Regions from separate parts of the Cupriavidus sp. 22TCCZM01-5 genome, predicted to be linked through region 1. Evidence: predicted binding sites of a transcription regulator. Region 1 holds the regulator's gene; each other region holds the start of a gene.
What was found. The regulator FNR, encoded in region 1, switches genes on or off when oxygen is low (the NO sensors DNR and NnrR bind a similar motif). The targets are predictions, from matches to a motif close to TTGATNNNNATCAA.
Positions count from the first base shown of each region.

Region 1 (7,867 bases):
GGTCGTACTGGTCCGAGATCACAAACCGGAACAGGTCTTCGCTGGTCGCACTGGTTTTGTCGGCGCCGGCATGTCCCTTCCGTTGAGGCTGGCCGCCCTTGCGCTGGCCATGCTGTCGACCTGCGGACTGGACGTCGCCTTCCGGCACAGCCCTGGCGGTACGCTGCCCCTGCGGCTTGCGCCTGCGGCCCGCCGGCTCCGCCTTCTCGCCGCGATCCGGTCCCGCTTGGCCGCTTTCTCGCTCAGCCGCGCCCTCTGCCTTGACCGGCTTGCGCTTGCCGCGACCGCGCGGGGCGGCACGCCCACCTGGCTCGCCAGCCGCCTTGCTCTCGCCCGCCCCGCCCGGAGCGCCAGACTCGGCACCCTCGGTACGATTGGCGTCTCGATCCTGGCCCGCCTGCCGGCGCGAAGCCACCAGGTTGCGCAAGCCGCGCCTCAGGCCCTTCCTGCGCGGCGCCGTATCGGTGCCTGACCCGGAGTCTGCTGCGCCATCGGCAGCCGGCGTCCCGGTTGCCCGGGTGTCATGTTCAACGGAATCAGACAAAGTATTCACTATCGGATATTGCATATTGTTCAGTTGGGCACGCGCTCGTCGTGCTCGCTCGCGTGCGGCGGCGCAGCGTCGTCGCCGGAAGAATTACCGCCGTCCTGCTTGTCCGGCGCGCTCTCGACATGGAAGCCATTTGCCTCGGTCACGGCCGACGCGAGATCCGCCACTTGCATGGCATCGGCGCAGGCCTGCTCGACAACCCCAGCTTCGTCTGCCGGCTCGTCGCCAGCCACCAAAGCGGATTCAGCTACATCAACGGCTGCGCCGGCCGGCGAAGCCACCTCTGGCTCAGGGAAGGCCTCTTCGTCGCCGGCCGCCGGCCGCGCCGTTGCCATCTCTTCAAAATCAATCGCCTGCTGGTCCAGCAGCGCCGCCTGCGCCTGCGCCTGGGCGTCCTCGAGCGGCGGCAGCTCATCCAGCGTACGCAGCCCAAGGTCATCGAGGAATGCCTTGGTGGTCGCATAGAGCGCTGGCCGGCCTGGCACATCGCGGTGACCGATGACCTCGATCCAGCCGCGGTCTTCCAGCTTCTTGACCACCTCCGTGCTGACCGTCACGCCGCGAATCTCCTCGATGTCGCCGCGCGTCACCGGCTGCCGGTACGCAATGATCGCCAGCGTCTCCATGACCGCTCGGGAATACTTGGGCGGCTTCTCGGGATTAAGGCGATCCAGGTATTCCCGCATCTCCGGTCGGCTCTGGAAACGCCAGCCGCTGGCCAACGCCACCAACTCGACCCCACGCTGGCGCCAGTCCTGGCGCAATTCATCAAGCAGGGCCCGAATCGTGTCAGCGCCGACATCATCGGCAAACAGCCGACGCAGGTCGCTCACGCGCAGGGGCTCCTGCGCACAGATCAGCGCAGTCTCGAGGACGATTTTCGCCTCTTGGGTATTCATGTTGGGTGTGCAGCCTGTCTTTGCACCTGCTCCCGGACGAACCCGGAGCCCTGGACATTGTGGATTCAGCGGTGCGATTGCCACCGCCATCTCGTCGCGCAGCAAACCCGAAAGCTCTTCGCCTCGAGGCCGTGCATCTTCTGTTGCATCGATTTGCCGGGTGTGTTCCGGCAGGAGATTGCCCGGTCACCGGCAAGTACCAGTGCACGAACCTCTTGCACGCGCCCATATGGGCAGACATGGCCTCCGGCTAAAGTCCGCCTCGGCCGCAAGAAAAACGGATATCGGAAGCAAGGCCAGCAATGACTGCACCACGGCCGCAAAGCCAGCCGGACTTTTGAACAGATATTGTGAACCGGATGGACTGCGGAAAGGTTCGGTGCCGAATTGTCGGCGCTTTGCCCGAAACCCTGGGCGCGCCCCCTTTTTGGAAGGGCTGCCGGGCGCCGCTCGGAACCACGCCGCGCGATACCGCAATGGAGATGATTGTATGGCATTCCAGCCCACACCTGCAACCACCGCGCGGCGCCAGAGCGTATGGAGTGGTTTCAGAACACCAGGCAGAACCCATGCTCTGCCAGGGAATGTGGCAACAACACCGCTCGGCCGATTCCCAATGCACCGAATGCCATGACGGCCAAGCCGGCCCCGACCCTTACCCAGCTCCGGCGCGACCAGGCGCGCAAAAGCCCCGAAAAGCTCGACAGCGCCAGCAGATTAGGCAACGTACCGAGGCCAAAGGCGCCCATCACCAGCGCCCCCGAGGGCGCATTTCCGGCCAGCAATGCAAGGGCCAGGGCCCCATAAACCATGCCGCAGGGCACCAAACCCCAAGCCAATCCCATCCCATAGCGGCGTGCCAGGCCGCCCCGCCGAGCCTTGGCTTCCGTCGTCTTTCTGCCCAATCGAGCCATGCCGGCGGCACTGGCGCTAACCGCACGCGCCGCGAGGCGCTCCAGCCACACGATGGTAAAGGCCTCGCCGCGTATCAAGCGCCAGCCAGACAGTAGCAGCAAGGCGCTGCCGACTCCGAACAGCCAGCGCTGAACGGGCAGATAGTCCTGACGCCAGGCCGTCGCCCCCAAGGCGCCCAGCAGCGCACCAAGCAGCATGTAGGTGGAAATACGCCCGACATGCATGACAAGGAGCTCCACGAGCCAGTCCTGTGGGCGCCGCACAACGGCAACGGGTACGCCGGCGGCGCGTTGCTCGACAGCCAGCGCTACGCCACCACACATGGCAGCGCAGTGGAAGCCCCCTAGCAAGGCGAGCATGAAAACACTGAGTAGCACACCAAAAGTCAACTGCAACTCCCTACCGCATCACATCGCGCGTTAAAATGCACGTATTGCGCCCTCGCCGCTCCAATACTGCAGGTTCCAATTGCTAACATCCATCCCCGTCACCGAGATGTCGCCCCGTTGCTCCACTTGCGGCATGGGGCAATTGTGCCTGCCGGTGGGCATGAGCCAGCAGGACCTGCAGAAGATGGACACCCTGGTGCAGGAACGTGTCCGTGTCCACAAGGGCGAAACCCTTTACCGCATGGGCGATCCGCTGACTGCGGTCTATGCCATTCGCTTCGGCACCCTGAAGACGCATGTCACCACGGAAGACGGCCGCTCGCAAATCACCGGTTTCCACTTGCCAGGCGAAGTGGTCGGCCTCGACGGCCTGGGAGAGATGCAGCACGCCTCGGATGCCACCGCGCTCGAAGACACGGAGGTATGCGTCGTTCGCCTGGCCGATCTCCAGTCGCTGTCCATCGACCTGCCATCGTTGCAGCAGCAGTTCCTGCGCCTGATGGGCAAGGAAATCTCGCATGACCAGCTCATGCTCGTCACGCTTGGCTCCATGCGCGCCGAGGAGCGGCTTGCCGCGTTCCTCATCAACCTGTCCGAGCGCTTGTCCGCCCGCGGGTATTCGTCGACCGAGTTCGTCATGCGCATGAGCCGGGAAGAAATCGGCAGCTACCTGGGTCTGAAGCTCGAAACGGTCAGCCGTCTGTTCTCACGATTTGCCGAGGCCGGCTTGATCCAGATCCGTCAACGTCACGTCAAGCTAGTCGACATGGCGGGCATCAAGCAAGTCTACAGCCGCTCCTGCTGAGGCCATCTGACCGCCTCGCGTGGCAAGGCGGTCAATTCCTGCCGCTTCTTACTCCAGCTCGTCCGTTTCGCTGAGCTTTGTCGGCATGGTGTACAGCGTCAGTCCGCTGGACAATGCGCAGAATATCCAGGCCAGCAGGAAACCGATCGTATAGACCGCCTCGCGCGAGGCCTCGATCGGCTGACCGAAGAAATTCAGGTCACCAGGGTCCACCACGGAAAACACAGTTGCCGTGGCAACCCCGGCCATCAGGAACGCCGGCCACAGTACCCACATCAGCCAGCGCAGCCTCATGGCTGCCTCGCTTGCGGTGCCTTGGCACTGCCCGAGGCACCTGCCACCTTCTCGACAACCAGGCCATGCCGGGCCACACCATCGACCACTGGCCGGTCAGGATGAGTGGAAGCCAGCCAGATAGTCACGCCGCAAGCCACCATGGCCAGCAACGGGCCACTCATCAGCAGCCACGGCCACGGCTCTTTCCACCACGGATTGCTTTCTTGCATCGTCTTGCCCCCTTCGTCAACGCCTCATCGAGGCGCTCGCGGTTTGGTACGGCACAGCGCCGACGCGCCGTGCCGCCCTTAGCATCACAAATTGCGTGGCACGATGAAACTGGTAGATTGCCTGATTTGCGCACTACCTTGCCCCGCACCTTCGCTGGTCACTGTCACGCTGATCTTGTGCGTACCTTGCGCGGCATCGTCGATCGGCACGCGAATCCGGATCGGCACCAGCCTGTTCGATGTCGGCGCCAGAGCCTGCGCGTCCGGATCGTACTCGACGGTCATGTTCTTCAGTTCGTCGCTCTCGGCCTTCACGCTGATGCGCATGGGCGCCTCGGTGGTATTGATGAGTTGCAGTCGATAGACGTTTTCGATCCAGCGCCCGTCCACCTCACGCCCAAGCGCCCCGCGGTCGCGGATGATGTCCACTTTCAATGGCGTGCGCAGCGCAAGCGAAGCCACGAAACCTGCAACCATCACCAGCCAGATAATCGAGTAGATGATGGTCCGCGGCCGCACCAGCCGCTTGCGCGCCGCAGCGGCCGACAGCGCCTTGCGCATGGCATTCTCGGACGTATAGCGGATCAGCCCGCGCGGGTAGTCCATCTTGTCCATGACCTGGTTGCATGCATCGATGCAGGCACCGCAACCGATGCACTCGTATTGCAACCCGTCACGGATATCGATGCCGGTCGGGCACACCTGCACGCAGATGCTGCAGTTGACGCAGTCACCTAGCCCGGCCTGGTGATGATCCACCTTGCGCGACCGGCTGCCGCGCGGCTCGCCGCGCCCGACGTCGTAGGTGACCACATAGGTGTCGCGGTCGACCATCACGCTCTGGAACCGCGCATACGGACACATGTACTTGCAGACCTGCTCGCGCATGAAGCCTGCATTCCCCCACGTGGCGAAGGCGTAAAAAAGCATCCAGAACGCCTGCCACGGACCCAGCGAGAAGCTCAGCACCTGGCCGCCAAGCTCACGGATCGGCGCAAAGTAGCCAATGAACGTGAAGCCCGTCCACAGCGCGACCAGTATCCACAGGGAGTGCTTGGTAGCCTTCAGGCGGAACTTGCGCGCGCTCCAGGGATCACCGTCCAGGCGGATCCGCGCGAAGCGGTCGCCTTCGACATGTCGCTCGATCCACATGAATATTTCGGTGTAGACCGTCTGTGGACACGCGTAGCCGCAGAAAAGCCGGCCGGCAATCGCCGTGAACAGGAACAGCGCCAGCGCGGAAATCACCAGCAGGACGGCAAGATAGATGACATCCTGTGGCCAGAGCACCAGTCCGAAGATATAGAACTTGCGCGCGCCAAGGTCGAACAGCACGGCCTGTCTGCCATTCCATTGCAGCCAGGGCGTGCCGTAGTAGATAAGCTGGGTCAGGAGTACCATCCAGACCCGCCAGTTGGAGAACGCGCCCGTCACCGAGCGCGGGTATATCTTGCGTCGAACCTCGTAGAGCGTTTCGTCGGAGGTTTCGACAGGCGACGACGCCGGCCCTTGCGGGCCGGCCGCGCGGGCCAGTGGTTCTGTCCCGGGTGCATTCATGGATGCGCTCCTTCAGCCGCGATCGCGCATCCCGGACCTGAGTCGGTGGTCATTGTCCTGAGCCTCCGGTATTGGAAAGGCCCCAGACGTAGGCCGTCAGCATGCGGATGCGCTCGGGAGTCAGGATCTCCTCGTGCGCCGGCATGCGGTTGTTGTGGCCCTTCAGGATGGCTTCGACAATGCTGCCTTCCGAACTGCCGTACAGCCAAACATTGTCGGACAGGTTCGGCGCGCCGAGTGCCTGGTTGCCCTTGCCGGTTGCGCCATGGCATGCCGCGCACGTGGACTTGAACGTGCTCTCGCCGCGCGATGCACGGATCGGGTCAAACGACAGGCCAGACAACGACCTCACATACTGCGCCACATCCGCTGCAAGCTTGCCATCAACAGTCGAGGCAAACGGCGGCATCACACCATTGCGGCCCTTGGTGATGGTCTGCTGGATCGTCTCGGGTTCTCCGCCATAGAGCCAGTCATGGTCCGTCAGGTTGGGAAAGCCGCGGCTGCCGCGCGCGTCCGAGCCGTGGCATTGCGCGCAGTAGTTCAGGAACAGGCGCTGGCCGATCTCGCGCGCCTGCGGGTCTGCCGCGACCTGTTTGATGTCCATGTTCAGGTACTTGGCGTAGACATCGTGCTGCAGCTTCTCCTGCGCCTGCTGATGCGCGGCCAGTTCCCCTTGCGTGGAGAACTTCAGCACACCGGCATAGGAGCCCAGTCCCGGATAGAGGACCAGGTAGGCCAGGCCAAAGATGCAAGCCAGCAGGAACATCCACATCCACCAGCGTGGCAGCGGATTGTTCAGCTCGCGCAGATCGCCGTCCCAGACATGGCCGGTGTCATCGCTGGGGTTGACAACCTTCGTGACCTTGCGTTGGGAAAAAAGCAGCCACACGCACCAGACGATGCCGACGAGCGCGATGGCGGCGATGTAGTAGCTCCAGAAATCGGAAAAGAAATCGCTCATGACTAGGTATTCCGGCTCGATGTTGTGTGGGTCTCGTCAGGCAGTGCGAACGGCAGCATGGCGGACTCCTGGTTGGCGGCTTGCCGGCCATTCGACCAGGCCCACCAGCAGATGCCCAGGAATACGACCATCGACACGACCGTGGCAAAAGCAGTCAGCATTGCCATGACTTACTCCTTCGCGGGCGCGGCTGCGGCCGCGTCCACACGCACATTGCGACGGTTGGTGCCGAGTCCCTGCAAATAGGCGACCAGCGCATCCTCTTCGCTCTTGTTCTTCAGTTCTTCGGGCGCCTTGGCGATTTCCGCCTCGGTGTACGGCACCCCCAGTCGCACCAGCGCGCGCATGCGGGCCTGGATGTCGTTGGTCGGCAGTTGCGCCTTTTCAAGCCATGGATAGGACGGCATCACCGACTCCGGCACGACATCGCGCGGATTGCGCAGGTGAATGCGTTGCCAGTCATCGGAGTAGCGTCCGCCGACGCGCGCGAGGTCGGGCCCGGTACGCTTGGACCCCCACAGGAACGGATGGTCGTAGACCGACTCGCCCGCCGTAGAGAAATGGCCATAGCGCTCCGTCTCGGCCTGCAGCGTGCGAACCTGCTGCGAATGGCAGCCGACACAGCCTTCACGGATGTAGATATCGCGGCCCATCAGCCGAAGCGGCGAATACGGCGTGATGCCCACATCGGGCTTGGTCGTGGAATGCTGGAAGAACAGCGGCACAATCTGCACGAGGCCGGCAATGCTGACCACCAGGATCGTGCAGATGATCAGCCAGCCGATGTTCTTCTCCAGCGTTTCGTGGGAAAAGAAGCTTTGTTTTTCGGACATCGTTTCTATCCTGATGGATCAGTGGGCAGAGGCAGGAATGCTGGCCGGAATCGGCGCATCCACCGCGCGCTTGCCGATGATGGTTTTCGCGACGTTGTAGGCCATCAGCAGCATGCCGGACAGGAAGCAGATTCCGCCAAGCAGACGGATCAGGTAGAACGGATACTTCGCCTTGACCGCCTCAACGAATGCGTAGGTCAGCGTGCCGTCCGGCTGCGTGGCGCGCCACATCAGGCCTTCCATCACACCGGCGATCCACATCGAGGCGATATAGAGCACCACGCCGATGGTGGCGATCCAGAAGTGCCACTCGATCAGTCGCACGCTGTACATCTGTTTCTCGCCGAACAGGCGCGGAATCAGGTAATAGAGCGAGCCGATGGAAATCATCGCCACCCAGCCCAGCGCGCCCGAGTGCACGTGTCCGATGGTCCAGTCCGTGTAGTGCG
Region 1 covers NZ_JBYOJR010000002.1:190,475-198,341, forward strand. Annotated here, with positions in the region: gene rluB (23S rRNA pseudouridine(2605) synthase RluB) at 1-568, opposite strand, end outside; gene scpB (SMC-Scp complex subunit ScpB) at 574-1,449, opposite strand; gene AC3FNH_RS02990 (sulfite exporter TauE/SafE family protein) at 1,998-2,753, opposite strand; gene fnr (fumarate/nitrate reduction transcriptional regulator Fnr) at 2,833-3,558, shown strand; gene AC3FNH_RS03000 (hypothetical protein) at 3,607-3,852, opposite strand; gene AC3FNH_RS03005 (FixH family protein) at 3,849-4,064, opposite strand; gene ccoG (cytochrome c oxidase accessory protein CcoG) at 4,149-5,621, opposite strand; gene ccoP (cytochrome-c oxidase, cbb3-type subunit III) at 5,671-6,585, opposite strand; gene AC3FNH_RS03020 (cbb3-type cytochrome oxidase subunit 3) at 6,588-6,752, opposite strand; gene ccoO (cytochrome-c oxidase, cbb3-type subunit II) at 6,756-7,418, opposite strand; gene ccoN (cytochrome-c oxidase, cbb3-type subunit I) at 7,437-7,867, opposite strand, start outside.

Region 2 (7,867 bases), on a different contig from region 1:
CCGCCGCGCTGCATGGCCAGCGCCGACCAGGCAAACACTGCCAGGCCGCCCACCGCCAGCAGCGCGCCGACCCAGCCGGTAGAAGTCCAGCCCAGCCCGGCAGCGATGCTCACGCCGCCAAGCCAGGCGCCCAGCGCATTGGCCAAATTGAACGCCGAGTGATTGAGGGCGGCGGCCAGGGTCTGGGCGTCGCCTGCCACGTCCATCAGGCGGATCTGCAGCGCCGGCCCCAGTGCCACGACAGTACCGATCAGCAGCACATTGGCGCTGGCCAGCCACGAATGCGGCGCCGTCACGGTGAACGCGCCCAGCACCAGCGCGGACCACGCCAGCACGCCGCCGATGGTCGGTGTCAGGGCCTTGTCCGCCAGCCAGGCCCCGGCCAGGTTGCCGGCGACCATGCCCACGCCGAACAGCGCCAGGACCACCGGAATGGCGCTTGCCGGCAACTGTGCCACTTCGAGCATGGTGGGCTTGATGTAGCTGAATACGGCGAACATGCCGCCAAAGCCGATGGCGCCGATGCCGAGCGTCAACCATACCTGCTTGCGCCGCAACGCCGTCAGCTCGCGCAGGGGGCTCGCGCGGCGATCGCCCGGGAAGAACGGCACCCAGCACCACACCAGCCAGGCCGTGAGCGCGCCGATGGATCCCACGATCAGGAACGCCGCGCGCCAGCCCAGCCAGGTGCCGACGGTAGCTGCAATCGGCACGCCCACCAGCGTCGCCACCGTCAGCCCCAGCATGACCAGGCCGACCGCCTGGGCACGGCGCTCGCGAGCGACCAGGCCGGCCGCCACCAGGGCTGCCACGCCAAAGTAGGTGCCGTGCGGAAAGCCGGTCAGCAGCCGCGCAATCAGCATGGAGGCGTAGGCGGGCGCGGCCGCGCTGGCGAAATTGCCGGCGGCGAAGGCGGCCATCAGTGCGATCAGCAGGTTGCGCCGCGGCCAGCGCGCGCCCAGCACGGCGAGCAGCGGGGCGCCGATGACCACGCCCAGCGCATAGGCGCTGATCAGGTGGCCGGCCTGCGGGATTGAGATGGCCAGATCGCGCGCCGCGTCGGGCAGCAGGCCCATGATCACAAATTCGCCGGTGCCAATGCCGAAGCTGCCCACGCCGAGCGCGAGCAGGGCGCGGCGGCTTTGGGCGGGCGCGAGGGTCGGGTTGCTGCAGAAAGCGGGGAGCGTATCGGGTGTGCCGTGCGGAGCCGTCATGGGGAGCGCGAAGTCTTGTTGTTCCAGTCGCTGCTCGCTGGCGGGCGGGATTCTGCGTCCCGCCTCATGCGTTGCCAGCGCGCTCCGGCGCAGCGCGAGGCCGCATTGTGACGGAAAACGTCATTTCCTGCAGACAGTGCCTGATGCGCCGCACGCAGTCCGGCGAAAGCGCGCGCGGCAGCGCCTGCGTGGCGGTTGCGGCACACCGGAAGTCAGAACCCGCCTACGCGCCGGCGCGCCTGCCTCCGATGCCCCAGCGATACACCGGGATCTACATTGACCTTATCCGACTCACTGCCGGAGAAACCTTATGTCATTCGCGCTCTATCTGATCGGATTGCTGGTGCTGGTGGGCGGGATCGCCTGGGGACTGTCGGTCGCGGGCCTGGCCTCGGTCTATATCGGCATTGCATGCCTGGTCATCCTCGGCCTCGGCATCATGGCTGCCGTGTCCCGCACTCGCACCAAAGACCCTTCATAGCCACGCCCGGCCGGCGGCCTGCCTGGCGCGCCGGCGACCGGTCCCGGCCCTGGCTTCGCCGGCTATCCGGATCACTCCCGCTCTTGCGCTGCACTTCGTAGAATGTACTTGTGTCTGGGGGTGCGGCCCTTCGGGCCTGTCCTGCTTTATCGCCTGAACGGAAGCCGGACTGGCCGGGCGCGCACGTCGCATCGTAGGAGATGGCGGGCCATCCCGACGGCGAACAGCGGCGAGGCAGGTGATCCATGCAGACCGGTGCATTTCCCTTTCAGCCCGTGCGGGAACGGGGGACCTTGATTTGCTTCCTGGCAGCCTTGTTCATGCACCTGCTGCTGGGGGCGCTGCTTTATTACGGCGTGCATTGGCGCAGCACGGCGCCGGAAGGGGTTTCCGCCGAAATGTGGGACCCCATCCCGGAGGCCGTGCAGAGTCAGCCCGAGAGTCAGCCGGAAGTCAAACCGGCGCCGAGCGTGAAGCCGGTCGAACAAGAGAACGCCGATATCGCGCTGCAGGAAAAGGCGCGCAAGGCCGAGCGCGCGGCCCAGGACGAACAGAAGGCCAGGGAAAAGGCACAAGAGAAGGCGCAGCACGATGCGCAGGCGCGCGCCGAGGCCGCCCGCAAGGCCGCGCAGCGGGAGGCACAGGAAGCGCAGCGACAGGCCGCCAATGCCGAACGGGCCAGCGAACTGTCGCGCTTGCGCGCGCAGGCGGGGGGGGCCAACGCGAGTACCGGCACCGGTACTTCCGGGAAGCCTTCTTCCGCTTATGCCGAGCGCGTGCGCCAGCGGGTCAAGCCGAACATCATCTTCGCAGAGGACATCAACGGCAATCCGGCCGCCGTCGTCGCCGTGCGCATGGCACCCGACGGATCGATCCTGTCCGCCAGGCTGGCCAAGTCAAGCGGCAATTCCGGCTGGGACAACGCCGTCCTGCGCGCGGTGACGCTCTCCGACCCGTTGCCGCGCGACGAGAACGGTGTCGCCCCGCCCGAGATCCGGATCACGTTCTGGCCGAAGGACCAGGGTAGCTCGTAGCGGCGGTCGTAGGTCTCTAGCCGTGGCTGGCCATGCGCGCCTCGCTCTCGATCTGCTCGCGAAGGCTGGCGAAGCGCGGATGGACCTCCTGCCCGAAGAGCGGATCTGCGCTGGCCGGCACCGCGGTGTCGACGGCATCCCAGTCTTCCGGCGTCAGCAACTGCGCCGCGCGCGGCATGACGTACCGCTCCTCGGTCGAGAGATGATTGCGGTAATACACAAGGTACATGGCCGCGGCCGCCTCCAGTGCCGCGCGAGAACTGATCGTGTCGCACTCGGCTTCATTGAGACGCTCCAGCAGCGTTTCGCCGACTGTCGCAATCACGCGGTGCTCCTGCTGGAGACGGCCGACCACGGGGCGCATGTCAGGATCCCGTTCAAGCAGCCGTTCGTAGGCAAGATCCTCGCGCGGATGGTGAATGCGATCACCGAACGTTCGCATGTAATGGATAATCATCCCCATCAGGCTGTAATTAGGCCGCTCCCCCCGGTTGAACAGGATGACCTGGCTTTCCAGAAGGTCAAGCAGCCGGGCGAAATGGACATGGTCTTCATGCCAGGTGGAAAACGCGGTGGCCATGGCGGGGCTCCATCGATTAAGTTCGGTCGCCTTTGAGGCCACGTCGTATCGAAGCCTCGTGCTTGAACCCTATGCTTCTATCCGGAGATCATTCTGATCTGGATCAAGGGACTGCCGATGACCCCACCCCTCCGAAGCCGTCCATGGCGGGCTGGCTCCCAGTCTTCGCTCCCTTCGTATTTCGAGGAGACTCTATGCGCAGCACTGAGCACCCAGTAGTGGAGTGCGTGGGGGTTTGGCTCGTGATCCGGGATTGGCTCCGCGGGCTTTGTCTCGCCGTGCTGGTGTCCCCGGGTGTGGTGTCGGGAATGGAATTCAAGATCTACCACCAACCCCAGCTGGATCTGAAGATGATCATCGGCGCAGGGAAGATCCAGGACGGTGACGCTGACCGGTTCCTCGCCGTCGCCAGGATGGCCGGCCGTGATCGCGAGGGACTTGTGCCTCTCGTGTTGAATAGTCCAGGGGGGAATGTCGAAGCCGCGTTCCGGATGGTCGATGCCATGGACAAGGTCCGCGTCTATACTGCCGTTCCGGATAACGCAAGGTGCGCGTCCGCTTGCGCTTCCATCCTGTTTGCTTCCGGCGAGCGACGCAGCGTCGTTGGCAGCGGGCAACTGGGGTTTCACAGCTGCTACCGGCGCGACGGGAAGACCTACGCAGCGGACTCGCTTTGCAACGAGATCATCGCGGCAAACGCCATGCAACGCGGGGTGAGCCACGCCGCCATCAATCAGTTCGTCAAGCAGTATGGTGCGCAAGACATGGCGTGGGTCCGGCGCAATGTCGCTTGCCGGTCCTTGCAGGGGCTATGCAAGGCGGGGCTGCTGGAAACGCAAAGCGAGGCAAAGGCAGCGTTGATGCGCAGTTTTGATTGCAGCCAGCTTATTTCCGTTCCCGCCCAGCTGATTTGCGGCGATGCGGAACTGGCCCGCGCCGATAAGGCGCTGGCGGGACTTTACGAGCAGAAGCTGAAGGCATCGGCGAACAAGGCGCGGCTGCGTGCGGATCAGCGCGACTGGCTTCGTGATTCCCGTAACCGGTGTAGCGACAAGGCCTGCCTGCTGCAAAGCTATCGCCTGCGCATCGACGCACTGAAGCAGGCGCGCTCGTGAGCGCCTGCCAGCTGGCGGGCGGGGGCTGCGCCCGGCCGGACGCCATCCCTCTTGCCAGTCCCCCCCGCACGGAGTAAAAGTCGGTCCATCAATGCCGACCGCGAGTCGCACGCCCATGGACGAACCCTCCAAGCTCAATGCCGATTCGCTGGGCATCGTCGAGTCGGTGATCATGGGCATCGCCGGCACGGCGCCTGCCTACAGCGTCGAGATCACGACTTCGACGATCATCGGGACGGCCGGCACGCTTGCGCCGGCGAGCATCCTGGTGTGCGGTCTCGTCATGTTCGGCATTGCGTATGCATTCATCAACATGAACCGCGCCCTGGTGAGCGCCGGCACCTCCTACTCGTGGGTGAGCATGGTGTTCGGGCGCACGCTGGGCTTCTTTGCCGGCTGGGCGCTGCTGGTGCTGTGCTGCGTGTTCATGGTTTCCGCCATGATCCCGGCAGCCAACGCCACGCTGCTCATCTTCGACCGGCCAAAGATGAATAACGTGCACTACGTGACGCTGATCGCGGCCGCGTGGCTCACGGTGGTGAGCGCGATCGTGGTCAAGGGCATCAAGCTGACCAGCTACGTGCAAGTGCTGATGACGGTCATCGAAGGCGTCATCCTGCTCGCGATCATCGTCGCGAGCTTCTTCATGTTCCCGCGCGCGCCGCAACACCCGTTCTCGCTGGAGTGGTTCTCGCCCTTCGCATTCTCGCCAAGGCTGTTCGCCAACGGCGCCCTGGTGGCGATCTTCTTCTTCTATGGCTGGGACGTGACCATGAACCTGAGCGAAGAGACGCGGGACGCGAACCGCATCCCGGGCCGTGCCGCGTTCTGGTCGATGGTGTTCCTGATGGCGTTCTTCCTCGTCTTTATCGTCATCACGCTGATCGGCCTGTCGGATGCGGAGATCCAGCACTACAACACCAACATCATCTTCGCCATCGCGGAGAAGCTCTTCGGGCCCGCGTGGGGCTATGTCGCGATCATCGCGGTCTTGCTGAGCACGGTTGGCACGGTCGAGACGCAGATCCTGCAGTTCACGCGAACCCTCTTTGCCAAGAGCCGCGATGGCGCCCTCCATCCCCGCTTTGCGCGCCTGCATCCGCGCTGGCGCACGCCGTACATCGCGATCTTCTTCATCTGGATCACGGGACTCGCGCTGCTGTTCATGTCGTCCTATCTGCCGACGATCAACGTCATCCTGCACGATTCGATCACCGCCATCGGCTTCCAGATCTGTTTCTATCTCGGGCTGACCGGACTCGCCTGTGGCTGGTACTACCGCAAGATGCTGGTGCGCGGACCGTGGCTTGCCGTGAGCCACGTCATCTGGCCATCGGCGAGCGGGATATTCCTGTTCTTCATCGCGCTCTACAGCATTCCGACCTTTGACTGGGTCACCAATGTGGTCGGCATGGGAGGCATTGCCATCGGGGCCATCCCGCTGCTGCTGAATGGCAAAAATATCCGGACGACGCCCGCGGCATGAGTCACCGTTTGCCGTGCTCGCCGGTCCCGGAACCCGCCAGGGATACAGTGCCAGACTGGCGCGAGTCGAGGTACTATGCACCGCTGAACCAGCTCGGAAGGTGAGACGATCACCACCCGCTCGACATCTCCGGCGGGGCGCATGAGGGAGCAAGATTGACTAATCAGGGGAGACTATGAAGATCAAGGTAGAAGCCGCCGTGGCAGCCCCCATGGAGAAGGTGTGGCGAGCCTATACAACGCCGGCAGACATCATGCAATGGAATGCCGCTTCCGACGACTGGCATACCACTGCCGCCACGGTCGACCTGCGGGTTGGCGGCGCCTTCTCCTCGCGGATGGAAGCGAAGGACGGCAGCATGGGGTTCGACTTTGCGGGAACCTACACGAAGATCGTGGAACACCAGCTGATCGAGTATGCCTTTGGCGACCGGACCGCGCAGGTTGAATTCTCGGATGCGCCGCAGGGCGTTACGGTGCGCGTGAGTTTCGATGCCGAATCCCAGTATCCGGTCGAGCAACAGCAAAGCGGGTGGCAGAGCATCCTGAACAATTTCAAGAAGCATGTCGAAGCGCACTAGCGGCAGACGCGAGCCGGCGAAGCGCAACAAGGACCAGGCTGACGTTGGAGCGCCAGCACCTGGTCCTGGGGACGCCGCGCATTAGCGGCATCGGCGACCGGCTCCCGGGTCAGGCCCGCCAGGTGCTGCCCGTCACCTCGCCGCTGCCCGGTTGCGACGGGCTGCCGGCATCGCGGCGCACGCGGATGTCGTTGTTGACTTCGCGGACGCCATAGGTGTCATCCACCAGTTCTTCGATGTAGTACTTCTGGCTGCGGCTGTTCACCGTGCCGGACAGCGTCACCACGCCGTCCTTGACATCGACGCTGACATCGCTGACGTCGAGGCGCCGCGCGTAGCTCAGGCGCTCGCAGATATGGTCGCGGATGCGCTCGTCGGTGCGCTGGTAGCCGCGCGGGCCAGTGGGACGCTCGTGCCGTTCGGAGGTGCCGAACCAGTCGCCCACGGCTTCGCCGATGCGGCGCCCAAGGTTGTACAGCGTGCCATGTTCATCGTCGTCGCGATTGTCGTCGCGACCGTTGTCGACCTCCCAGCCGCGCCGCTGCGCCGCTTCACGGCTATAGTGCCGGCCGTAGCGCCGGTCTTCCAGCCGCTCGTCGTCCGGATCGGTCCAGTAGCGGGTGTCGCTGCGCAGGTCGCTGAAGTAGGTGTCCCGGCCGCCCTCGCCGCGGTCCGATGCGCGCGCGCGTTCCGTGCTTCGGCGCCATTCACGCTCGGCGTATCTGTCGTCGCGCTGCCAGGCCTGCGGATCGCGCCGCCATTCCCTGGCGCGCTCCCAGCCGTAGCCACCGTTCATGCCAGCACGCAGGTCGCTGCCATAGCGGCCGCCCTCGTCCCCGCGATCGCCGCCGCGGTAAGACGCCTGGGTCTCGTAGCTTCCCTGGTCGCTGCTGCCGTAGCGGTCACCATAGCGCCCGCGTGTCGGGTAGTCCGGGCGACGCGCCGCGCCATATTCGCGGTACCTGTCGTCGGTATCCTGGCGTCCATAGCGCTCGTCGGACCACCTGCGGTATGCCTCGGGCTCGCCGCCTCTCTGCCGCGCCGGTCCGCCATAACTGGTCTGCCCCGGCGTCATCCGCCGGCGCATGCGCTCGGATTGCCATGTTTCGCGTCCCGATTCGGGTTGCCAGTCGTCATCGTCCCACTGCCTGCCGCGTTCGCGCTCGTCGTCGTAGTAGTTACTCATGCTCGTGTCCTGAAAGATGGGGAATGCCCAACGCGCACGGCCGGCACGATCGCGCCCGCGTGCGCATGTGCACGTGTATCCAGGAAACGGCAAGATTCGTACCGTGTGGCAGTGTCGCCCCGTGGCGGGCGCTCGCGGCGTGTTATGCGAGCTTTTTGGGGACTTTTTGGGAGCTTTGTGGGGGCTTTGTG
Region 2 covers NZ_JBYOJR010000034.1:73,325-81,191, forward strand. Annotated here, with positions in the region: gene AC3FNH_RS25985 (MFS transporter) at 1-1,214, opposite strand, end outside; gene AC3FNH_RS25990 (hypothetical protein) at 1,525-1,695, shown strand; gene tolA (cell envelope integrity protein TolA) at 1,941-2,729, shown strand; gene AC3FNH_RS26000 (hemerythrin domain-containing protein) at 2,746-3,309, opposite strand; gene AC3FNH_RS26005 (lysozyme inhibitor LprI family protein) at 3,618-4,424, shown strand; gene AC3FNH_RS26010 (APC family permease) at 4,540-5,910, shown strand; gene AC3FNH_RS26015 (SRPBCC family protein) at 6,086-6,490, shown strand; gene AC3FNH_RS26020 (BON domain-containing protein) at 6,600-7,676, opposite strand.
Region 2: AC3FNH_RS26000 (hemerythrin domain-containing protein) is a predicted target of FNR. The motif match lies at 3,403-3,416, and genes of this name have one in related genera.

Region 3 (7,867 bases), on a different contig from region 1:
GCGCAGGCCGAGCAGGGCGCGGACGGCCTGGGAGGTGCTGGTGCCCGCCTTGCTGTCGCTGAGGTTGTGGTTGTCCGTGTCCATCAGGATGTCTCCGTGGGGCGAGCCGCGCAGGACCAGGCGGCCTTTAATCGCTTTGTTGGATACAGACTGTATTCAGCTTGCCGGAGGATGACAAGAAAAAGATCGAAAAACTAAGGGTAAACGTGGGGAAAATTACCTGGATTTCAGGGTATGAAGGGACCTCTGACGGCGAGTTGGATACAACAACGGTTCGCGCGGATCTCGTTGAGGCGCGGGGGTGCTTCAGCAAGCACCCCTCGGGCAAGCCGGAACCAGGCATGCAGACCGCTTCGACATCACGAACAAGAAGCTTGCAAAAAGGGCGTTGGGTCCATGCGCACTCAAGTACGACCACCCCAAGATCGACGGCCAGCGCAAGGGTCGTATATCAGCGCAGGTTGCGCGCGCACTTTTGCAGCAGTTCGTGCAGCATGACCGCATGCGCGGCGTCGATTCCCTCGAGCATTTCGCGCTCCATCTGTGCAACTGTGTCGTCGCATTGCCGCAGCAAATCACGTGCGCTCTCGGTGAGGCTGAGCAGCACGATGCGCCCGTGCAAAGGGTCCGGCTGGCGCACGATCCAGCCACGCGCTTCCATCGTCTTGACCACCTCATTGGCTGACTGAGGCGAGATGAGTGAGCGCTCGGCCAATTGCGCGTTGGAGGTCGGGCCGCGCGCGTGCAAGACGGAGAGCGCCGTGAACTGCGGTAGGGTCAGCCCGTGCGGGGCCAGCACCTCGCCCAGGCGGCGCTTGACGATTCGGTCGGTACGTCCAATCAGGTAAGGCAACCGACTGGGCAGCGCCGCAGGTGCCTGCGCCGGCGACGGCGCCCCCTCCCTCGTCTTCTCGGGCGTCTGCGCCCGGGATGCCTTCATGGTCTGGCGTCTCATTCTTGTAATCTGTCCTGCCTCGGTGCTGCCCTTCCTCAAGGGGGCCAGTCAAGGCAATCGCGTAGGCGTTTCCAAGCTGTCAATGATATGCCATTTGCAGGTAGGCTGATATCAAATTGACTCAATGGATGAACCATCGGTCATTGAGATAGGAAAAATCACAAGAATTGGCCGCGCACGGGCATCTGGCGCCCGCAGCACGCCCAGCTGCTCCTGAGCCATCGGTCAGGCCGCGGGTCCGTTCCGGTTCCGCGTTGACTCAACCGTGAATACAACCAGCATACCGCCCAAGATCGAGACGTTTTTCAGAATGTGGTTGATCTGGTTGATCACGTCTGCGGAATCGGCGCGCCAGAAGCCATGGAAGATCACCGTCGTGGGCACCAGGAACAGTGCAAGGAGCAGCGCGCCCCACCGCGCATTCCAACCCGAAATGAGGGCGAAACCGCCACCAATCTCGATCAGGATGGTCAGCACTAACAGCAGATTCGGTAACGGCAGTTCAGCGCTGGCAATCCAGGCGGAGTAGCCCGCAAAGCTGCCCATTTTCAGGAAACCGGAGATCAGGAAGAGCGAGCCAAGAAGGGCCCGGCCGACCGAGTAGAGCCGCGAAGCGGTTGTCGGCGTGATGGAAATGGTGGTCGTGGACATGACCGTACTCCGAAATCGAATGAGCGTCAGCGAAGCCGTCGCCGGGACCGACACAGCCGGCTAGGACGCAGCCTCGGTGTCCTTATGAGCCCTGACAAGCAGGACCGGTACGCTGCAATGGCGTACGAGGCTTTCAGCCACGCTGCCCATCAGCATGCGACGAATCCCGCTGCGGCCGTGTGTTCCGATCACGACGAGCTGGGCGTGGCTGTCTTCCACGATCTTCCGGATCTGGTTGCCGACGTCACCCATCGCCAGGATCTCGTCGATCAGGATCGCGTGGCTGCGCACCTGGCTTGATTCGGCTCTTGCCTGTGCCTGCGCGAGAAGCTTGTGCCCTTCCCTGACCAGCCCGGCCCGCACTTCCGCCAACTCATAGCCGCCGTCAATGACGTGAACAATTTCCAGTTCCGCGTCACAGGCGCGTGCCACGCCGATCGCCTCTTCCAGGCCCCGCTCGCCACACTCACTACCGTCAATGGCAACCAGAATCTTTGAGTACATGCTCAGTCTCCTACAAGTGGGAAGCCCTGCCTGTTCACGAGCCGCCATGGTAACGATAGGGTACGGCGCGACACCCGTCCATGAGGCGATCTTGCCGCTTTCGCCCGCCCGCGCAGGGTCAACACCGTCTGCCGGGAATCGCTCTCCCTGACCATGACTGGATCGTAGGAAGCCAAACCGCCCCGGCATTGATGCATGTCAATCCGCGTGCTCAGTCGATGCGGCCTTGCAGGACGATCGTGGCTGGGCGATGCCCTCTTCGCGTACCCGACTCTGGCTGGTCAGTGCAGTCGTCAGTGAATAACTTGATCCAGCCCAACTCCTGGCGGCGCGTGCGACCTAGTGTAGTTGTGAGGTGCTGCGCGTTAGCCAGCGGGGTCAGAGCGAAAACCAGCCTGCCAGTTCTCCTGGCCAGGCAGTAGTCGGAGCCAGGTCATGGTCAGGCCCGCTCTGGCGTGAAGGAGTGAACATGGGCTACAGCAGCATTCTGGTTCAATTGGACGGCAGCAAGGCTTCCGACCAGCGTCTGGCGCTGGCTTCGCAGTTGGCGCAATCCAATATGTGTCCCCTGATAGGGCTGTTTGCGGGTTTCATCCCCGACCCCGCCTGGTTTTACCTGATGGAGAATGCCAGGCAGTTTGTCGAAGAGGACATGCAGCGGCGCCGGCTGGTCAGGGAGCGCGTGCGTCAGGCATTCTGTGAGTCGACACAGCAACTGTCCGCCGGCGCCGAGTGGCGCGCTGCGGAGCACGATACGCTGTCGACAGTGCTGCGTGAATCGCGCGAGGCCGGCCTGATCGTGGCTGGCCAGTACGATGAGAACGGCACTGAGGGGCCCGTCGCGCGACAGATTCTCGAAGCCTTGCTGCTGGAGAGCGGCCGGCCTGTCCTGGTAGTTCCCTGCGCCGGAAGTTTCTCCGCGACAGGCGCCCGCGTGATGATCGCCTGGAACGGCAGCCGCGAAGCCGCGCGAGCCCTGCATGACGCCTTGCCACTTATCGCGGGGGCACAGGCGCGCATTCTGAGCGCGCCGACTGCGGCCAAGGAAATGCGTCCCGATGCCACACCGGTGGGGCACGCGGCACGTGTTCTCGAGCAACAAGGCGTGACCGTGGGAGTCGAGCATGGCCCGGGCGGATCCGACCTGACAATCGGTGAACTCCTGCTGTCCAGGGCAGCGGATTTCGATGCGGACCTGATCGTAATGGGGGCGTACGGGCACGGACGCATGCGGGAACTGGTGCTGGGCGGGGTGACGCGGACCTTGCTGGCATCGATGACGGTCCCGGTGCTGTTCTCGCACTGAAAACAGCATCCTAGAAAAGGTAGAGGCGCGGCTGCTCGGTATGGCGCGCGTCGCCAGTCCGCGCGCGCTGGAAGATGCCTGCCACCAGGGCCATATCCGAAACCAGCGCGCAGATGACTTCATCGATGGACAGTACCCCCAATAGCGCGCGGTCCTCGCCTACCACCGCGAGATTCCGGACGCCGTGGGCGAGCATGGTGCGCAGCGCTTCGCCCACATGGGCGTCCCGTTCGATCGAAAGAACACCTTGCGTCATGACCGAGGCCACGGTCTTGTCGCTGAAGCCGTCGGCGTCGGCGAGGCCATGGACAACGATGTCCCGATCCGTCACCAGTCCCCTGACGTACAGCCGGCCCGGCATGCCATCCGTGACGAGCAGTGCGCTGGCACAGTGGTCGCGCATGAGCCTTGCAGCCTCATGAAGGCCGCCGGTCATGGCAATGTGAGTCACGCCGCGTGAACAGATCTCGTCGACTTTCATCTTTAGTTCCCTCCCACGCGCTTCGCCCCTTGTGCGCCTGCGGCATGACGTCGTCTACGCGGCAAACCGGAAGTGCCCGCTATGCAGGACGATGTGACAGGCGCCGGTCATCTCGAACACGCCGCGAGCGACTCCCTCGATCGTCTTGCGATGGTTCAGGAAGGCTGGGATGAGGTCTTCACGGAGATAGGAGCGGGCGCCAAAGTGGTCTTCCAGCGCCTCCGCTGTTATCTCATATGACGCATGACACCCATCGATCTGCGCCGCGCATTGCAGGCTTGGACCTCCGGGGCAATACGCCGGCTCGGTGTTGAGAAAGACGATCTGACTCATGACAGCCACCCTTCGTTCAGGTCATTGACCCGTCAGCGTTCCGCTTCGCTTCGGGTCAGAAGGACTGGCAAGCATGTCCTGCGGATAACGCCTTCGGACACGCTTCCCATGACCGTGCGCCGAAAGCCACGCCGCCCATGCGTCCCGAGCACGATCAGGTCGGCCTTCCACTTGTCGGCTTCCGCGGCAATGGTGTCGGCGACCAGTCCGAGGGTGTTCGTGCGCTCGATCAGGTGTGTCACGCCAGGTATCCCGGCGGCCCGGAAGCGGTCCACTGTCCTGGTCAGGGTCGCCTGGCCGTAGGTCATGACCTTCTCCAGTAGGTCTGTCGGATCGCTGTATTTCAAGTCGAGGAAGAGATCGTTGTCATCCACCACGAACAGCGCCTTGACTTCCGCGCCGGTCGCCTTGGCAAGAATGATGGCCTGGTCGACCGCGAGCGAGGCTGACTGGCTGCCATCGACAGCCACGAGAATTCGCTGATACATGCTGAGACCTCTCGAGACAGGGAGCCAGGCTGACAGCGGAGGCACCGGTCGGCATGAATCAAGGCTAGGCTGCGCGGGGAAGACCGGCTTGATGTGTGTCAAACGGGCGCTTGCGTCTGGCAACCGGTGGGCCTTCGCCATGAAGCTTGATGTGTGACAAGTCCAGGCTGTCGCTGGCGTCTAGATTGCAAGGGCGGCTCTGCCATGCCGCTACAAGGAGCTTCTCCATGGACTACGCGACGATCATGGTTCACCTCGACGCCAGCCGCCACATGCACCAGCGTCTGCACCTCGCCGTCCAACTGGCGGTGGAGTATCAGGCAACGCTGATTGGCTTGCTGGCCTTGGGAGAGCCGGAGCCAAGGTCAACCCGTTACCTGATGGACGGTGACCGTTACCTGGCTTCCTACAAGGAGTGGCAACGTCATGCCGGTGAAATGGCTCACCAGGCATTCCTGGGCGCAACGGACGGGCTTGTCATCCCGACCGAGTGGCGCACGACCGAGTGGGCAACGGCGGCTACCGTACAGGGAGATGCCCACGCGGCGGACCTGATCGTTCTCGGCCAGCGCGATCCGGCGGACAACGAGGCGTTCGACGACCCTCATTTCGTCGAGTCCGTGGTGTTGCAGTGCGGACGGCCGGCCCTGGTCGTGCCCTATGCGGGCGCGTTTCCCAAGGTTGGCAAGACCATCCTGGTTGCCTGGAACGGCAGCCGGGAAGCTGCCCGGGCCATTCACGACGCCTTGCCCTTCCTGCGGCGCGCGGAGTCGGTGGACGTGGTCTCGTGGGGCAAGCCGGACGTCTCATCCGACCTTTGGCTTTCTCCCGCGCGATATGCGGTCGAGTGGCTGAGCCGGCATCGCGTGCAGGCGCAACTCCATGACATCGAGACAGACGCCGGCAACGATACGGGAGAGATGTTGCTGTCCCGGGCTGCGGACCTGGGCTCGGACCTGATCGTCATGGGTGCCTACGGGCATGGACGGATGCGCGAACTGGTCCTTGGCGGCGTGACGCGTACGATCCTGGCGTCGATGACCGTACCGGTGCTTCTGTCGCATTGACGGAGAACACCAATCCAGTCGTCTGAAAAGGACAGGCCATGGAATACAGGACTGTGCTGGTCGCGCTCGGTAGCGATGCGGGCTGTCAGGCGCGCATCCGGATGGCCGCCGAACTCGCGGCGCGTTTTGGCGGACACCTGGTTGGCGTCAGCGCAACCGGCGTCAGTCTGGGCCCGCTTTTCCGCGCTGGTGAGGAGGCCGCAAGCCACGCCGAGCAGGCGCGCCGCAGACGCCTTGCGCACACCGCCGCGTCCGGCGAACTGCTTAGTGAAACAGTCGCCCGGTCGGCGCACCGCACGCCGTTCACGCACCATGTCGTGGAGGATGAACCCGGCTGGGTACTCGCGCAGGAAGGACGCGTTGCCGACATCATCGTTCTGGCAGGCATGCTGCCCCCCGGGGACAGCGAGATGCAGCGGATCGCGGAGCAGGTGCTGCTGAATGCCGGCCGCCCGGTGCTTCTCGTGCCGCCACAACCGGCGCGGCTGCACGGCGGACATGTGGTAATCGCCTGGGATGGCGGCCGTGAAGCGGCACGCGCGGTCGCCGACGCCATGCCGCTGCTGCTGTGTGCCGGCAAGGTGACGATTCTTGCCGTCTGGGACGAGAAGGGAAGCCCGGACGCGAACAGCGAGCCAGTTGCCGGCCTGAGGCACTATCTGATGCGGCATGGCGTCATTGCCGGGGTCCATACCGAACAAACCGCGGAGCCGGTCGGGACCGTGATCCTCGAAGCATTGCAGACGCTGGACGCCGGGATGCTGGTGGCCGGTGGCTACGGTCACTGGCGTGTCCGCGAGCTGATCATGGGCGGGACGACCCGTAGCCTGATGCGCGCTTGTCCGGTGCCGCTGCTGCTTTCCCATTGAAAGGGGGCGAAGTGGAGCTCCTATTCCTCGGTGCCACGGACTCCGTCACAGGTTCGAAATACGTACTCGACACTGGACGCAGCCGCGTCATGGTGGATTGCGGGCTGTTCCAGGGCTTCAAGTCGCTTCGATTGCGCAACTGGGAGCCACTCCCCGTGGACCTCGCCAACCTGGATGCCGTGATCCTGACGCATGCGCATATCGACCACAGCGGCTATGTGCCGCTGCTCGTGCGCAACGGCTTTCGCGGCACGGTGTTCTGCTCCATGGGAACCGCGCAACTGTGCGGCATCCTGCTGCCCGACAGCGCGGCGCTTGCCGAGGAGGACGCAGCCTATGCCAATCGCAAGGGATTCTCGCGCCATCGGCCGGCCCTGCCGCTCTACACCAGCGCAGATGCCGCGCGTGCGCTGCGCCGGCTTGAGCCCAAGCCATTTGGTGCGCGGTTTGCGGTCACGCCGGATATTGAAACGGAGTTCCACCACGCCGGGCACATCATTGGCGCCGCTGCGGTGACACTGCACGTGGCCGGGCAGCGCATCGTTTTCTCGGGCGACCTGGGCAGGCAGCAAGACATCGTGATGCGGCCTCCGGAATTCGTCCGCCAGGCGGACTGCCTGCTGGTCGAGTCGACCTACGGCAACCGCGTCCATCCGGACGAGAATCCGCTGGATGCGTTGGCCAAGGTTGTCGACAACACGCTGGGCCGGGGCGGGAGCCTGGTTATCCCGGCCTTCGCGGTTGGGCGCACGCAGGCCTTGCTGTACTGCCTGCATCGGCTGATCGAGGACAGGCGCATGCCCGACATTCCCATCTACCTCAACAGCCCGATGGCCATCGATGCGACCCAGATCTTTGCCTTGCATCCTGACGAACTCCGGATCAATCGCGCGACCTGCGCAGCGGTATGCGCCTTGCCGATCCCGGTGCAAAGCATGGAACAGTCAGCCTGGCTCAACCAGGACCACACATCCAAGGTGATCCTGGCCGGCAGCGGCATGGCGACCGGCGGGCGCGTGTTGCATCACCTGGCCAGTCTTGGCACCGACCCGCGCTGCACCATCCTGCTGTCAGGTTTCCAGGCCCCCGGCACGCGCGGCGCGGCGCTTGCGGGCGGACAGCGCGAACTGCGTATCCATGGCAAGGACGTTCCAATCCGCGCCGCCGTTGCGCAGATTCAGGGACTGTCGGCGCACGCGGACGCGAATGAACT
Region 3 covers NZ_JBYOJR010000047.1:4,449-12,315, forward strand. Annotated here, with positions in the region: gene AC3FNH_RS29575 (GntR family transcriptional regulator) at 1-84, opposite strand, end outside; gene AC3FNH_RS29580 (MarR family winged helix-turn-helix transcriptional regulator) at 452-955, opposite strand; gene AC3FNH_RS29585 (DoxX family protein) at 1,181-1,606, opposite strand; gene AC3FNH_RS29590 (universal stress protein) at 1,667-2,110, opposite strand; gene AC3FNH_RS29595 (universal stress protein) at 2,580-3,416, shown strand; gene AC3FNH_RS29600 (CBS domain-containing protein) at 3,427-3,897, opposite strand; gene AC3FNH_RS29605 (DUF1488 family protein) at 3,952-4,230, opposite strand; gene AC3FNH_RS29610 (universal stress protein) at 4,263-4,718, opposite strand; gene AC3FNH_RS29615 (universal stress protein) at 4,946-5,785, shown strand; gene AC3FNH_RS29620 (universal stress protein) at 5,824-6,654, shown strand; gene AC3FNH_RS29625 (MBL fold metallo-hydrolase RNA specificity domain-containing protein) at 6,666-7,867, shown strand, end outside.
Region 3: AC3FNH_RS29610 (universal stress protein) is a predicted target of FNR. The motif match lies at 4,807-4,820, and genes of this name have one in related genera.

Region 4 (7,867 bases), on a different contig from region 1:
ATGGTCGCCGAAGAGAGTGGGAATGACGATGGTGGTAATTGGTACCGAGTGGTTGATAGCCGCGGTCGTCCAACATTGGCATCGCGTTCACGCGTTGCAACGTGAGGGCCTGGCGCAGCAGTGGAATCTGGGGTACTGGGTTGCTATCGTAATTGCCGCGCTCGGGGCCTTCGCGCTTGGCTCGATCGTAGTGGGCCCATAGATGCCCACAGCGGTCACTGATTGCCTTGAAGTTGTCCAAGTCCAACGCCAGAAGGTACTGGAGACCTTGCGCGATGCCGGCGCAGACCTGCAGTTCGCGATTGCGCGGCGCACGCCGGAGGATCCCGGCAACGGTGTCGTGTTCGTGACACCGCTGCAGAATGACTGGGAAATCCGCGCAGCGGCCCAGGTCGGCTTCAATGTCACGAACAGCCTGCATTTGGGCGGCGACCGGCCCGGCATTGTGGCAGAGCTGACCCGCGAACTTGCAGAAGGCGGCATCAATCTACGCTGATTCTCTGCCTCCGTCATTGGGGTACAGTTTGTCGCGTACGTGTCGGTCGACTCACTCGACGATGCGAACAAGCCAATGACGATTCTGGGCATGGGCTGAATCTTGCGGCGGGGCGCTTGGCTCCGATGTAGACCTGTCCCTGCGTTATGGACGCGAGGTCCGCTCATTTGAAACATTATGGAAACGGCGGATCCACTTGACTTTTGCCGGTGAGAATGCAGATGGACCAAGTTACGCAGCAGAACGCCGCACTGGTCGAAGAGGCTGCCGCCGCGGCACAGTCGCTGCGAGAACAGGCGCTTCACATGCAGCAAGCGATGGCGGTCTTCAGGACGGAGGCTGCTGCCTAATCAGATGGCGGCGCCGCACAAGTTCCCCCGCTTTTCGCGGCGGAGCATGCGGCATTGTGTTGAAGTGAGTTGCCGCTTACATGCTCCGTACGTGCGAAGCTTCTAACACCATACGGATTTTCCGTTCACGACGCACGGTTGGCGGTTTTAAGGATCGTGGCGTCACGTTTGCAATCACCGGTGAGATGATGCCCTGATGTGGGGTGCCCGCTTCGGTCGCAAACTTCCCTCAGCAAAAAAATCCAGCTTGAAGCCATTGCCGCAAAGATTGCTTGATCCATCGGTATGTTCCGGAGGAGGGAATAGTCCCGCATCGGCGGCGACGTAAGTGCACCGCGCGACGTCATGCTATGAGCGAAGGGGTAATTCGAGCCTGCGGTTAGATTTCGCATGCAACAGCGCCGCGGCTTCGAACTGCCGGCGAGGTCATGGCAGAAAACAGCCCGGCGCCCTGCCAGGGCCAGGCCAAAGTCTCCGCAGCCCGAGGGATGCCAGCCGCGGTTAATCCGTTTCTCGATCGCTGGCCGCACCTGACAGGCTCCGCGAGGGCGCAGCGACAGCGCCGGCGCCCTCGACGATCGGGGCGTGGCCCGTGTCCTCCTCGTGCAGGAGGGGCAAGTCGGAGAGGTCGACCGATAGCATAATGCTTCGCACGTTGTGCCAACCGACGGGAACGAAGTTGAACGCCCCAATTTCCCGATCAGCCCACATCCGCGATGTGCAACCCCAGGGCCGCGACGGGGTGCTTGGTGCCAACGTGAGTTGCGGCGTGAATAGTGAGGCCAAGCAAGCTGATCTATATCAATGGCACGCCAACGCTCTCGTCTAGCATGACAATCTCGGGCATGCTAATTGCCGATCATGCGTGGCGGCGCAATCAGTACTCAGGCCTCGCGTCTGCCATCGCGCACAATTTTTCTGCGGAACAAAGAGTGACCGGTAGCTTTCGCTATATCGCATTGCATGGCGTCGACCCGCACGATGATCCACGGGCGGTGCGGGCCTGGCGTTGGATTCAATGGATCCTGTTCGGACTCAGTCTGCTGGCGATTCCCGCTTTCTATCTTGATCTGGTTGCGAGTCCTCCCATTCTCTTCAGGATTGGGCGACTGCTCTACCTGATCATCTTCGCTGGCTTTGTCTCCTCGTTTTCCCTGATTTGGCTCTTGAGTCGGCGATGGAAGCAATTCCTACTTCGTAACCGCTTCGATGCTCTGCTCCTGATTGGCGCGGCAGTGAGCCTTGTCTGGGGCACCAGCACATGGTCTTCGCTCGAATGGGTGCTGCGTGCAGCCTTCATCTGCGTCGTGGGCATTCGTTCCGCGCTCTTCCTCAGGCATCTTTTCTCGCCCAACCGATTGCTATTGCTATTCGCATTGGGCGCGATGTTGCTCGCTTCCTCTGGTGCGGTGTTCTATTGGTTGGAGCCGCAGGTACATAGTTATGCGGAGGGACTATGGTTGGCATTCGAAAGCAGCGCTACCGTGGGATATGGAGACATAGCGCCGACGACGCCAGCATCGCGCATCTTCGCCATGTTCGTTGTCCTGCTCGGCTACGGCATGCTATCGCTGGTCTTTGCCAGCATTGCGGCGATGTTCATCGGTGAGGATGAGAAGCTTTTGCGTCGTGAAATGCACGCCGACATCAAGCGCCTGCACAATGAACTGGCATTGCTGCGCAAGGAACTGCACGAGTTGCGCGAAGCCGTGGACCGCGACTTGCCGGCCACCCCCAAAGAGTCGTCAAATCGCGCGTGAATGCGGCCAAGCCAGGGGCCGGAGGTCGTTTGCGAAGAACGCGCCCGGCGCACTTCGCCTTAGAAGGCCTAACAAAATGACTTCCTGAGATGACGCCAGCAGATGATGCAACAGGCGATTTTCAGGAAGGCTTCGTGGATGGCGGCGAGACGCACGTGACCAATCGATGCGGTCGGCCGCACGCAGCTTGGCTAGCAGTACCTCGTGCAGGCGATCCCAAACACCGGCCTTCTGCCAGGCGTGCAGTCGTCGCCAGCAACTCATCCCGGAGCCGCGGCCCATTTCCTTGGGCAGCATCTCCCAAGGAATGCCGGACTGCAGGACGAAAAGAATGCCGGTGAGCACGGCCCGATCGTCTAGCGGCTTGCGCCCGGGATAGCGGGTGCGCCGAGCTTTCGGTGGCGGCAGTAGTGGCTCGATCACATCCTGTCCGGCTGCCGCGTTGCGTTTGGAGACCGCGCCAAAGCGGCGGCAAGGTGCTCGGTGCGATGCTTTGGATACTTCCAAGGCGCCGCGAAAACTGACGGCGGCAATCTGGAAGGCTTTGATCAGGAGATGCGCGTGCCGCGACGTGGCTTGGGCGAGTCGCTACTTATGTCGCGTGCTGGTGGCGACGGTTCTGGGAGCTGGATTCACCGCAACTGCATCGACTGTCAGGGAGTCCGGCACCTCGACCTCGCGGATGCCGACGCCTTGGACAGCAACCACGGCGCCTGGAAAAGCGCGGCCATCCGGCTCTTTCGCCAGGATATTCGTGCCTTGGACGTGAAAACTCACGCTCAAGGTCCATAGCCCCCTATGAATGCCGTGGTGGCGAATCAAAATAGTCGCGAACTCGAGCGGGCCATTGATGAACGTGGTGGCGGCCATGGAAGAGCCTCGGAGAAACAATGGCAGTTACCATTCAACCATGGGCCGCCTCAACCGGAAAGACGTCCGCCCAAGGGTCGTCGCTTTACAAGACTGCATAATCCAGCGGGAATAGGTCTTTGATAGGCTTCGGGTACTGGAACAGCGCTTCCAGCTCGCCAAGATCACCCACCCGGAAAGCTTCCACCAGCCTTGGCGCGTCCGACGCGTCCTTACCGTACGCGTAGTAATAGCGCGTGCCGTCCCACGTCAGGGAGGCGGCCTGGTACGGCCCCGTGACGCCAGGGATGATGCTGTAGTGCTCGCAAGCCGCCTGTGCTTGGCGAAGGTACTCCGCCTCGGTCAAGCGCGTCACTGCTGCAGCAAACGGGAATTCTTTCATTCTCGAGTTCATAATCGAGGCAATTGCGAAATATGTGCTCAGTAACCTATCTTAGGTTTTGATGATTATTGCGGTCACCAACGGGGACGGCAATCGGAAGGCCAAAAAAGAAACTCACGCGCACTGTGGATTCGAGGAAGTTTCAATCAGAGCTGCAAACATAGAAGCAGAGAAAGCCCGTGGCTGAACTATCTTAGCGATGATGGACCGTTCCGTCGCCCCCGGGCACGATGGTGCTCTAGCTCATACCTGCGTCGAGCCTGCCTTGTCCAGTCTTGCCAGCGTGCGCACCAGCCCGCCGCTTGAGGAAATGCCGGATAAGAGTTAGGGGATCGCAGAGTTCCTGGAAGTGAGCAAGAAGAGAGGAGACCGGTCATAGAAGAGCAAGCGATCAATGGCTTTGTAACCGCCGGGAGAAAGCATATGAGCGCAAGCACGATAATTGAAGAGCCGGCATCAGCAATCCATTTCGTGACCAAAGCCTATTCAAATTTCTTGATTGTCGGCTTTGCTCTGATCCCGGCTTACCTTATTTCATACCTGTTCTTCTTTCAGGACGCAACTCTGAACTATGAGAGTCACCTGTTCCACGAAGTTGCAATCACCGCAGCAACACTTGAAGGTCTTTTCATTACGTATGTGACGTGGCGTTGTTACCAGTCTTCAGGTGAGCCGCTGCTAAGATGGCTTACATTGGGTTTTCTCGGATTCGTGATGATTTACGTGTTGCACGGCGCGTTCACAAGGCTGGCTCATGACCACATCTGGCTGTTTCTGCTCTATGGGCCGGTTTCCCGCCTAGTCATGTCCATGCTACTGCTGGTCGGGCTGCTCTCGTTTGACCGAAAAGCCGATTCCGTTGAAATACGCAGGAAGCCACGAGGCTGGTTGGGTTGGATCTCCGCATTTATTTTTATCGATCTACTGGTTGCGGTTGTGGCCAACTCCCACATGGCAGGCCATGTCGCTGTGCGCTTGTCAATCGAAGGTGGGGCGCTGTTCTTCTCCACCCTGAACGTCGCGGCCCTGATTATCCGGCGTATTCGCTCACCACTCATGCTGATTTTCGGCATCTCGGTGACTGCTTTCGCCCTGTCTTCGGTCGCATTCATTCTTGGTCGCCCATGGAACCATATGTGGTGGCTGGCCCACGCGATTTTCGCCGGAGGCTTTTTTCTGTTGAGCTATGGGGTTGTCCAAGCGTTTCACACCACGCGTTCGTTCGCGACCATTTATAGCCAGGAAGAACTGATGGCTCGCCTGAAGGCTGCCATGGCCAGTACGGAAGGTGCGCTTCAGGAGCTAAAACGAACCAACCAGAAGCTGGAGCATCTTGCCGCGACCGACCCGCTCACCGGGGTTGCGAACCGCCACTCGTTCTTCGAGCGTATTGAAGCTGAAATTGCACGTGCCAACCGAGAAAGCGAACCGTTTTCTCTCCTCGCGCTCGACCTGGATCATTTCAAGCAGATTAACGACTACTACGGACATCAGATCGGCGACAAAGTCTTGCAGGAGGTCGTGCAGCAATGCTGCGATGCCATCCGGCCGTATGACGGCGTCGCGCGTGTGGGCGGAGAGGAATTCATGGTGCTGCTACCCAAAGCTGCCCTAGCGGTCGCGCATTCGATCGGCGAGCGCATCCGGTCAGCCATAGAATCCGCCGTGTTTGAAAGCGCGGTTGGGCGGAAAGTCGGGGTCACGCTTACGGTCAGCATCGGCGTCTCCCAGTTCGGGCGCGACGGCAAGACCATCGACGCGATTCTGCGTGCGGCTGACGATCGTCTCCATCGCGCGAAGGCTGGAGGCCGCAACCGCGTAGTTGCAATGTAGCGCGGCTTGGGGTCATCGAATGGAAGGGACTTCCCCTTCGTTGGCATCGGTGCCGCATGATTCGACCATGCCGACGATCTCGTCCCCCGGAATGAGCGCGAGCTTGGGATAGCGCAGGCCGCTGTCAGCGATATGCAGGTTGGTGCGGCACACGCCGCAGGCGGCCAAGGCGATGCGGACCTCGCCCGCCCCGGGGGCGAGGCACCGGTGCGTCCTCTTGCCTCAAGGGCAGGCCCGCACCCTCGAACAGCATGGCTCGCATGGTGCGATCCTTGTCGGACAGGCCGGCGCCAGGGTCACCGCAGCCCCAGCACGCGAACATAACGCCCGGACACCGAAACTTTGCCTGGACATTTGCGGGTTGCTGGGACGGTTATGTTGAATGGGGAGGGCGGACGTCTGTCGGCGCGGCCAGCCCCTCAGTCGGCCGTCGACGCGAAGGCGCCGGACACGGGAGCAAAGTCGAAATGGGCGGCGGCATACATGGCATTGCACGCCCAGACTTCGTCCCCGTTCCTGTCGAAGATGACCCATTTGCCGTCGCTGACGCAGCGCGCGCCAGGGAAAACGTCGTCATAGCCGTTCGCACCGTCCAGCGGGAAGGGCGCGTGGGGCGTGGCCCAGTAGTGGCCGCTCGGTAGGGGCGCGATTGTCTGCAAAGAGGGCGGTGGCTTTGTGTGACGCTGGACAAGCAGCGAGCCTACTACCTGGAGGAAAGCTGACAGTGTGACAGCGTTCGATGACTTCAGTTATGCCGGAACGCCCTTACCTGTATGAAGCGGTTAGGGCCCGTTTTCGCGGTGGAAGGTGAAAATGCCAGCCTCGCCCAGAGGAGCATGAGTCGCAACGCCCAATCAGTCCGGCAGATTCCGGCGCAAGCCAGCTGGACATCTCCAAACTCGGTGCTTCTGTGCGCGATGGATGTTGCGTGAATGCGACTTTGGTGGGCCTTTTTCGTGACTCGACCCTTGTAGACTTCGCCGGTCTTCAGCACGCTGCAAGCCTTTGTCACGGTCGCCGGCAAATGACCCATCGGAATTAATCATGGCCTCATGGCTAGCGTGGCCTGGGACCGACCCTCCGAAATTGCCACCGCCGCCACCGCCGTGCGCTGAGGCAGCGGAGCTCAATGCCTGCAAAGGTGCGCTAGGATGTAACTCGGGCATGGCATGCCTTCCCAGGCAAACCTCGGCGAGCGTCACGAGGGGATTGAAGTGCGCACCGGAAATATTGATGAATGTGGCAATGAGCGCAGTCGGTCACGCCCACAACCTGCTGCAAATCCGGACCTCTGTGTTCAATGACCAGCTCTGGTGGCCGTTGAACGATGGTATCCCTCCATCGCCGGAGAAGAAGGCTCACCACCTTGCCACTTACTCAGCCCCCGGATTGGCGAGGTCTCCTACACGCAATTTCTCCCGGAGGACTGATGGAGATCTCAGGTTCTCGAGCCAAGGTTTGTGCAGTGACGAACTGATATTCCGGTACAACGAAAACCGAGGTTGGGACCAGCTCGGCCTCGCCATCGAAAAGACTAATGGCAATGACTGCTCCTGCAGGTACCTTACGCCAGATTCCCACCAGCATCTGGATGCTGGGCTTCGTCAGCTTGCTGATGGATGTGTCGTCTGAGCTCATCCATAGCCTGCTGCCTGTCTTCATGGTCACTACGCTCGGTGCAAGTGCCATGGCGGTCGGGCTAATAGAAGGATTGGGCGAGGCGACGGCCCTGATTGTGAAAGTCTTTTCCGGCGCATTGAGCGACTATCTAGGAAAACGCAAAGGACTGGCAGTCTTTGGCTATGCGCTCGGTGCGTTGTCGAAGCCGTTCTTTGCGTTCGCCCAGGGGGTCGGCATGGTGCTGGGTGCGCGCATTGCTGACCGCGTCGGCAAGGGCATTCGCGGAGCACCGCGTGATGCACTGGTCGCGGATATTGCTCCGCCCCACCTTCGAGGCGCCGCCTTCGGACTTCGACAGGCGCTGGATACAGTGGGCGCCTTCCTCGGCCCCTTGATGGCTATCGGTTTGATGTATCTCTGGGCGAACGACTTTAGGTCCGTCTTCTTGGTGGCCATCATTCCGGGCGTCTTAGCTGTCGTTTTGCTCACGTTCGGCGTGCAAGAGCCTGACACCCACGAAGGTGTAAAGCGCGTGAACCCCATTCAACGCGAGAAT
Region 4 covers NZ_JBYOJR010000052.1:21,232-29,098, forward strand. Annotated here, with positions in the region: gene AC3FNH_RS30640 (YidH family protein) at 1-202, shown strand, start outside; partial or broken gene AC3FNH_RS30645 (ACT domain-containing protein) at 254-595, shown strand; gene AC3FNH_RS30650 (hypothetical protein) at 718-846, shown strand; gene AC3FNH_RS30655 (hypothetical protein) at 972-1,127, opposite strand; gene AC3FNH_RS30660 (potassium channel family protein) at 1,677-2,606, shown strand; partial or broken gene AC3FNH_RS30665 (transposase) at 2,754-3,029, opposite strand; gene AC3FNH_RS30670 (hypothetical protein) at 3,195-3,476, opposite strand; gene AC3FNH_RS30675 (hypothetical protein) at 3,562-3,858, opposite strand; gene AC3FNH_RS30680 (GGDEF domain-containing protein) at 4,282-5,691, shown strand; gene AC3FNH_RS30685 (alcohol dehydrogenase catalytic domain-containing protein) at 5,704-5,859, opposite strand; gene AC3FNH_RS30690 (hypothetical protein) at 6,111-6,350, opposite strand; gene AC3FNH_RS30695 (MFS transporter) at 7,229-7,867, shown strand, end outside.
Region 4: AC3FNH_RS30660 (potassium channel family protein) is a predicted target of FNR. The motif match lies at 1,638-1,651, and genes of this name have one in related genera.